DNA from 2 places in the Marinobacter sp. JSM 1782161 genome. Region 2 is predicted to be linked to the other one. Evidence: predicted binding sites of a transcription regulator. Region 2 holds the regulator's gene; the other holds the start of a gene.
What was found. Region 2 encodes FliA, which starts transcription of late flagellar genes. Its sites were predicted from a motif close to CTAAAGTTTNNNNNNNNNNNGCCGNTAA; they were not measured.
Positions count from the first base shown of each region.

Region 1: fliD (flagellar filament capping protein FliD) is a predicted target of FliA. The motif match lies at 1,746-1,773, and genes of this name have one in related genera.

Region 1 covers NZ_WSSA01000002.1:200,729-205,052, reverse strand. Annotated here, with positions in the region: gene fliD (flagellar filament capping protein FliD) at 1-1,704, opposite strand, end outside; gene GQB00_RS00895 (flagellar protein FlaG) at 1,984-2,415, opposite strand; gene GQB00_RS00890 (flagellin) at 2,488-3,927, opposite strand.
Region 2 covers NZ_WSSA01000003.1:74,161-78,484, reverse strand. Annotated here, with positions in the region: gene flhF (flagellar biosynthesis protein FlhF) at 1-599, shown strand, start outside; gene GQB00_RS13065 (MinD/ParA family protein) at 708-1,520, shown strand; gene GQB00_RS13060 (RNA polymerase sigma factor FliA) at 1,588-2,328, shown strand; gene cheY (chemotaxis response regulator CheY) at 2,501-2,887, shown strand; gene GQB00_RS13050 (protein phosphatase CheZ) at 2,905-3,696, shown strand; gene GQB00_RS13045 (chemotaxis protein CheA) at 3,710-4,324, shown strand, end outside.

The DNA.
Region 1 (4,324 bases), on a different contig from region 2:
GGACACGGTGCCGCGGGAACCGGTCTGGTCCCCGGTGATGCGAACCTGCATGCCGGCGGCGCCGACAGAGCCTTCCACGAACAGGATTTGACCTTCCCCGGTCGCACGCTGGCCGTTAATGGTGCCCGCCACGTCCTTGCCCACCGTACCGGTGGCCACGCTCAGCCCCAGGTCCGCCGCGGAATTGGTGTCTACAGATGTGATGCTGACGTTGGATTCGCTACCGAACGCGCCGGACTTGAACGACAGGGCACCGCTGGTGCTGTCGAAATCCACCTGCACGGACTTGCCGGAGCTGCTCAGCGCCGTATTGGTGTTGAGCTGCTCCTGGATCTGGGCGGCCAGTTCCTCACGGGTGTAGGTGCCCGCATCCAGGGTAATGCTGACGGAGGTTTCGCCATCCACCTTGAACGTCAGGTTGTCATTGTCGCCGTCGATGGTGACTGATCCTGCGCCCACGTTGGTGCCGGTCAGCGAGCCCTGGGTCGCCGCCTGGGTGATGTTGATGCTGTACTCACCCGGCTCGGTATTGATACCGCTGCTGACGAACTCCACCTGGGCATCGCTGGTCCGCCCCTGCTCGGCAAACAGGGCTGTGACGTCGTCCGGGTTCGCCTCAAGCTGCTCAACGAACTTCTCCTGGTCGAACTCAAGCTTACCGGTCTCGTAGTCAGTGGTGATGCCCACGTCCGCCAGGGTGCGCACCGCAGAATCTTCCAGCCCCGGCACGATGCGGGTCAGCATGTTACGCAACCCGTTCTGGATACCGCGCACCGTGGAATCGCCGGACAGAACGCCGGCCGTCTGCGTCTCGGAGTTATAACCCGCCAGACCGGAAATGGTGTCCTGCAGCGCGTTGAATTTTTCAACAAAACTCGCCACACGATCCGTCACCGCGCCGGTGTCCTGCTCGACCTTGACCGTGGACGTGACACCCTCAGCCTTCACCTCGAAGGTCAGCCCGTCGATGACGTTGTCGATGGTATTGCTGGAACGGGTGATGCTGATCCCGTTGACCTGGACCACTGCGTCCTTGGCCTCAACCGTCTCGGTCAGGTTCTGGGCGGTGTCGTTGAAGACGAACTGGGACAGGCCGGCGGCGTCGGTGTTGTTGCCGTCGCTGTCATTAACGCCGATGCGAATGGCGTTGTCGGTACCGGTTTCGTCCGAGGACATGACCAGACGATAACCGTCGCCGGTGTCGATCACGCCGGCGGACACGGCCAGGCCGGAATCGTTGATCTCGTCGGCAATGCCCTGCAGCGTGTTGTTGGAGCTGTCGATATCGATCAGCTTGGTTTCACCGCCGACGCTGATGCTGAGGGTACCGGTGCCGACCGGGGTGGCGTCACGATCCTCGAAGGTGCCGGACGCGAGAGACTGGGCCTGGGCCAGGCTGTCCACCTGCACGGTGTAGCTGCCGCGGCTGGCTTCGGTGCTGTCGACGGTGACTGCCACATCCTCGTTGGAGGAGGAGGCGGAGAAGGATTTGAGATTGTCGGCTGCACTCAGCTGACGCATTGGCAGGCGCAATTCCGTAATCGCGCTGCGCAGCGTGCCGTAGGCTGAGATCAGCGTCTCCGCCTTTTGCTGTTTGCTGTCCAGCCGGTTGGTGACCGGCTCTTTCTCCGCAGCCACCAGCTGATCGACGAGATCCGAATTCAGGACCCCGGAACCGATACCCAGTGATGAAATGCCTGCCATAGTTTCAGCCCCTCAAGAAGGCAACCTATCCCTTTGTACGCTTATCGGCCAAAAGCGGCAAAACTTTGCCCTTCGTTCCGATCGCTTTGTAACAATATGTATCCACACTGCGAGATTTCACAGTACGCTTACGACACTCCGCCGCAACCGCGCCAGCCATTGAAGCCTCCAGAAAAGCACTGCCATTTCAGGTCCCTGGATGCAAAACACCGCCGACCCCATAGGAGCCGGCGGTGCTGAAATACCGCTATTTGGGCCCGGCATGACACCGGCAAGACCCTACACTTCGATATTGAATAGCGTCAGCGGTTCGTCCTGCTGCAAGTTTTCGGCCAACCTCAAAGCCACGTCGTCCGGAATCTGCCGAATGACCTCATCGGTCTGCTGGTCCACCACCCTCACGATTGTCTTGCCGGAGTCGTTGTCGACCTCAAACTGGAGGTCGCGCTGAACCGTCTGCACGAAGTCGTTGAGTTGGGAGACCGCCTTATCCAGAGATTCTTTCTGGGCTTCCTGCTGATTCTCAAGACGCTGCACACGGGACTGGTCAGAAGCCTGTCGCAGTGCCACCACCCTGGAATCGGAAGCCGCCTGGGCTCGAGCGGAAGGCGTGTTTCCTTCAGCCTGAGGTGACGCAGACGCCCGAGCCGGAGGCTGATCACTGGAGCGAACCAGCTTCAAATCCGGGCCATTCAGGTTTACGTCAGTCATAGCTCACCCCACTATCCTGATACGGCGGAAAGCCGGCCCCCGAAAGGGCCGGCTTTTACCGTGCTATCCCTGTTACTGCAGGAGGGACAGAACCTGCTGCGGACGGGCATTGGCCTGAGCCAGGACCGAGATACCGGCCTGCTGCAGAACCTGGGACTTGGACAGCTTCGCGGTTTCGGATGCGAAGTCGGCGTCCAGGATCCGGCCCTGGGCAGCGGACAGGTTCTCAGAGGTGGTCGCGATCGCTTCGATGGTGGACTCGAAGCGGTTCTGGATCGCACCGAGGTCCGCACGCTGGCTGTTAATCGAGGACAGCGCGGCATCGATCGTTTCGATAGCGGCGTTCGCGCCATCAGTGGTCGTGATGTCAATTTCAGCTACGGAGCTCAACGTACCACCCCCGTCAGCGATTGCTGTTGTTCCGCCAGAAACACTGAAAGCGCTACTAGAGGAAAGGTCAACAGTGCCCGTCACAGTACCTGCGGTCGCAGAGCTGAAATCGACACTACCACCTTCACTACCAGCCATGGTGGCTGCGGCCGTTCCGGTGTTTGCGTAGCTCGAGATACTGATGTCAGCACCACTCTCGCTAGTCAGCTTCAGTTGCTCAGTACCGGATTCCGTAACAACCTGAGCCGTAATACCGGTTACCGCGGAGTTATCATTGATCGCATCTGCAAGTGAGGAATAGTCGCCGCCAGTAACGGTCGCGGAAATCGAGACCTCTTCCCCAGTTCCATCGTTCTCACCGGCCAAATCAAAGCTAACTGTACCGTCAGCAATACCGCTCAGAGTTGCCTCAGTTCTTGCACTCGCTGTTACACCAGTATCGGCACTGAAAGCGTTAATACCCGCAGCAATGTCCTGCGCTGAATCTCCGGCCACTGTCGTGTAGGTGCCGCTGGCACCATTACCAGAAACCTCTATCGCCTCACTTCCGGCAACAGCGTTAGATGCAGCCGCTTGACCAAGCGCGGTACCGCTTGCACCAAAGGTATAGTTGCCAATATCCGTTCCACGCGCGCTGCCCATGGTGACATTGATAGTCTGGTTGGCATTGGCGCCGACCTGGAACTGGGCGTTAGTAAAGTCGCCGTTCAACAGGGTCTGGCCGTTGAAGTTGGTGGTGTCGGCGACGCGGTTCAGTTCCGCCTGCAACTGGCTTACTTCGGCCTGCAGCGACTTCCGGTCAGAAGAGGAATTGGTGTCGTTGGCCGACTGGACCGACAGCTCACGAATCCGCTGCAGCAGGTCACCGGCCTGCCCCAGCGCGCCTTCAGCGGTCTGTGCCAGGGAGATACCGTCGTTGGCGTTGCGCTGGGCAACGTTCAGGCCGCGGATCTGTGAATCGAAACGAGAGGAAATCGCCAGACCAGCCGCATCGTCTTTAGCCGAGTTGATGCGCAGACCGGAGGACAGACGCTCAAGAGCCTGGTCCGAGAGAGACTGGGACTTGTTCAGGTTGTTCTGAGCGCTTAAGGACGCAACGTTAGTGTTGATACCGAGAGCCATGATGCTTCTCCTTGAAACCGTCAGTTTTGACTGGAAAGAGGTCTGGCGCCCGTTTTCATCAGTTGGGTGCGCCGCCCTGCTGTAATGCTTAGCGGCGAGGGTTAAGAATCCTTTAGAAAGAATTTCGGATTTTCTTGTTAACTAATGTAAATCACTATCACGCTTTCAGTTTTATTTTACTTTTCATAAAGATAGGTCGATAAAAAATCCTTCCTCATATCGCCTCAACGCCTAAAGCGGGTGCAAGACCCGGCACTCCCATCGAGTGCGTCTGCCGCTCGTGACTTCCCCACACTCGGTTGAAAAAGCGGCAATTCCCTTCCTGCCGGTCAGTCAAAATATCGGCGCCCGCAAGCCGACCCGTCTCGCGACAAATTATTTTTTACAATCATTATCA
Region 2 (4,324 bases):
CCGGCTCCGGCAAGACCACAACCATCGGCAAGATGGCGGCGCGCTATGTGCTTGAGCATGGTCCGGATTCCCTGGCGCTGGTCACCACCGACCGCTACCGGGTGGCGGCCCATGAGCAGCTGTTCGTCTTCGGCCGCATCCTCAATGTGCCGGTACGCGTGGTCGACGAGAGCCATTCCCTCGACCGGATTCTGGACGACCTGTCCGACAAGCGTCTGGTACTGATCGACACCGCGGGCCTGACCCACGCCGATCGCGGCCACCAGGAGCAGCTGGAAGAGCTGGCGTCGAGCGATCACCCGGTCAAGCCCTACCTCGTGCTGTCGGCCACCAGTCAGCCGCGGATCATGAAATCCACGTGGCATTGCTATAAGATGGCGAATCCTGCCGGGTGTATCATGACCAAGCTGGATGAAGCCCTGACGCTCGGCGAGGTACTCGGGTTCGCCATGGAAACCGGACTTCGGGTGGCCTACTACACCGATGGCCAGCGCATTCCCGAAGACATCCATCCCGCGCAGTCCGCACCGCTGGTCCGCCTGGGTGTGGAACGCCTGCGCCAGATGCGGGAGACGTCCATGGTCGCAGCGGGTGCCTGAATACGGGAAGGTTGCCGGAGCCGCCGATCGTTCTGGAGCCGTCCATACACAGAGCCGGTCGGAACCGGCCGAGAGAATCACAACCTGTCGTGAGAGACTGTACCCGGCATGAGTAGACCAAACCCGGTTCAGGTGATCGCCGTATCCGGCGGCAAAGGTGGCGTTGGCAAGAGCAACGTTTCGGTCAATCTGGCCATTGCCCTGGCTCAGATGGGGCGTCGTGTGGTGGTCCTGGACGCTGATCTGGGACTGGCCAACATCGACGTGCTGCTGGGCATCACCGCCCAGCACAACCTGTCCGACGTGCTGAACGGTCAGTGCGACCTGCGCGACGTCCTGGTGGACGGGCCGGGCGGCATCAAGATCGTTCCGGCGTCCTCCGGCACCCAGCGCATGACTCAACTGACGCCGATGGAACACGCCGGACTGATCAACGCGTTCAGTGAACTGGGGGACCAGATCGACGTGCTCATCGTGGACACCGCGGCTGGCATCTCCGAATCCGTGGTCAGCTTCCTGCGAGCGTCCCAGGAGCTGCTGCTGGTGGTCTGCGACGAGCCCACCTCCATCACTGACGCCTACGCCCTGATCAAGCTGATGAACCGTGATTACGGCACTAACCGTTTCCGCATCCTGGCCAACCAGGTACGCAACGACCAGGAAGGCAAGCACCTGTTCGGCAAGTTGACCCGGGTGACCGAGAGATTCCTGGATGTTGCACTACAATATGAGGGCATCGTCCCGTTCGACGAAGCGGTCAAGAAAGCGGTACAACGTCAGCGTGCAGTGCTCGAAGCCTATCCCCGCGCCAAGGCGTCGCTGGCCATCAAGGCCCTGGCCCAGAAAGTCGACAACTGGCCATTGCCGTCGTCGCCGCGGGGGCACCTGGAATTTTTCGTAGAGCGTCTGGTTGACGCCTGATGCAGTACGCCGGCCGACAGGGCAGGTGGTATGGCGGTCAAACGGGCTGTTTGGGTAATCCGGATTGATGACGTTGGCAAAAGGCCTTGGAATCTACCAACAAAGCAGTGAGCGGAGTGCGGCCCGGCAACTGGTCGAGGATCACGCGCCGCTGGTGAAGAAGATCGCGCTGCACATGATGGCGCGGCTGCCCGCCTCTGTGCAGTTGGAAGACCTGATGCAGGCCGGCATGATCGGCCTGCTGGAGGCCGCGCAAAAATACGAAGCCAATAAAGGCGCTTCCTTCGAAACCTACGCCGGTATCCGTATCCGTGGCGCGATCGTTGACGAGATCCGCCGGGGTGACTGGGTGCCGCGCTCCGTCCATCGCAACACCCGTCGCATCGCGCAGGCCATCAAGGCCGTCGAGGCCCGTACCGGCGAGGAAGCCAGGGATGCGGACGTCGCCGCCGAGCTGGAAATGACGCTCAACGAATACCACGCCTGCCTCGCCGATTCGAGCGGAGGACGACTTTTTAGTCTCGATGAGCTAAATGAATCCGGCGAGGTGCCGATAGACAATGAAGATGCGGTATCTGACGCCCCCTATGCGGAGTTGTCCGAAGCCGGTTTCCGGCACAGTCTGGCCCAGGCCATCGATGGGCTGCCGGAGCGCGAAAAGCTGGTCCTGAGTCTGTATTACCAGGAAGAGCTTAACCTCAAGGAAATCGGCGCGGTCATCGGCGTCAGCGAGAGTCGCGTCAGCCAGATCCACAGTCAGGCGGCACTGCGTCTGAAAGCGCGCCTGAGCGACTGGCAATCGAGCTGATTCGACACTAGAGAACGGTACAAACTGTAGTTTTTGGTAACGGGTGCTTTACAGCGTCCGTGGACTGGACAGAATAGGCGGTGCCTTTTGATCCCGCCGGCACGGTGTGGCCGGTCAGAAGGAGGCGGGCCGGCACGATTGGTATCCCGGGTTGTAACGATTGGAGGTCCCATTGGACAAGAACATGAAAATTCTGATCGTGGATGATTTCTCCACGATGCGGCGCATCATCAAGAACCTGCTGCGCGACCTCGGTTTCACCAATACCGACGAGGCCGACGACGGCAACACAGCGCTGCCCATGCTCAAGAGCGGCAAGTACGACTTCCTCGTCACCGACTGGAACATGCCGGGCATGTCCGGCTTCGAGCTGTTGCAGGCCTGTCGTGCCGACGACATGCTTAAGGACCTGCCCATCCTGATGGTCACAGCCGAAGCCAAGCGCGACCAGATCGTGGCCGCCGCCCAGGCCGGCGTCAATGGCTACGTGGTGAAACCGTTCACGGCAGCGGTCCTCAAGGAAAAGATTGAGAAGATCTTCGAACGCATCCAGTCCTGAATATCAGAGCGCCAATCATGGGCAATCCAAAAGACGACAATGCGGGGAAGCTCGACCCTGAAGTCACCGAAAAGCTGAAGCAGCAGGCGACTGACCTCAAGGCGCAGGTGGATGCCGGGGATTACGCGGCGGCGATGCGTCTGATCAACGAGCTCAACGACGTGCGGGACCAGAGCCTGTACCACGAGGTTGGCCGTTTGACGCGCAGCCTCCACGAAGCGATTCGCAATTTCCAGATCGATCCGCAGAACGCCGAACAGCGCGAAGCGCTGTCCAAGATGACCGATGCCTCGGACCGGCTGGCCTACGTTGTGGAAATGACCGGCAGCGCCGCCAACCGCACCATGGACCTGGTCGAGGAGGCCATGCCCAAGGCCAGCGCCATGCGCGAGGAAGCCCTGGCACTGCGCGACGACTGGAAAAAACTGCGTCGTCGCGAAATCGGTGCCGGTGAATTCCGCGAACTGTACCACCGCATCGATCGTTTCTTCGACCAGACCGCGAACGACACGGAAATCCTGTACTCACACCTGTCGGAAATACTTCTGGCGCAGGACTTCCAGGATCTGACCGGGCAGGTCATCCAGAAGGTCACCGCCCTGGTCAAGGAAGTGGAGGAGCACCTCCTGAGCCTGGTGGTCATGGCCAGCCATGTTGACCAGATTACCGGCACCGTCCATGAACTGGGCGAAGAACCGGCCCGGGCGATCGAGAAAGGGGAAGGTCCGCAGATGCACGCCGACGAGCGTGAGGATGTCGTATCCGGCCAGGATGATGTCGATGACCTCCTGTCCAGCCTTGGTTTTTAAGTGAGGACATTGCATGGCGTTAGATGCTGACGAAGAGATTCTCCAGGATTTCCTGATCGAGGCTGGAGAAATTCTCGAAAAACTGTCGGAGCAGTTGGTCGACCTGGAGCAGCAGCCGGATAACAGCGACCTGCTGAATGCCATTTTCCGCGGTTTCCATACCGTCAAGGGCGGCGCCGGCTTCCTCCAGTTGGAGGCGCTCGTCAACTGCTGCCATTCCGCCGAGAATGTCTTCGACACCCTGCGCAACCACAAGCGCCAGGTGACGTCCGATCTGATGGACGTGGTGCTCGAAGCGCTGGATAACGTCAACGCCATGTTCGACCAGGTGCGCAACCGGGAAGAGCCAACGCCGGCCGACCCTGCGTTGATCGCAGCCCTCGACGCGCTGGCCGAGCCGGAAGGTGCGGCGCCCAAAACCGCCGAGCCGGCGGTGGAGGACCGTCAGCCAGCCCCAACTGAAAGCGATCCCGCCGGTGGCGCCGACCAGGGCGACATCACCGACGACGAGTTCGAACAGTTGCTCGACGCCCTGGAGGGTGAGAAGAGCGAGTCCGGCGACGCCGACCAGGACGACGAGATCTCCGACGACGAATTCGAGAATCTGCTGGACGAGCTGCACGGCAAG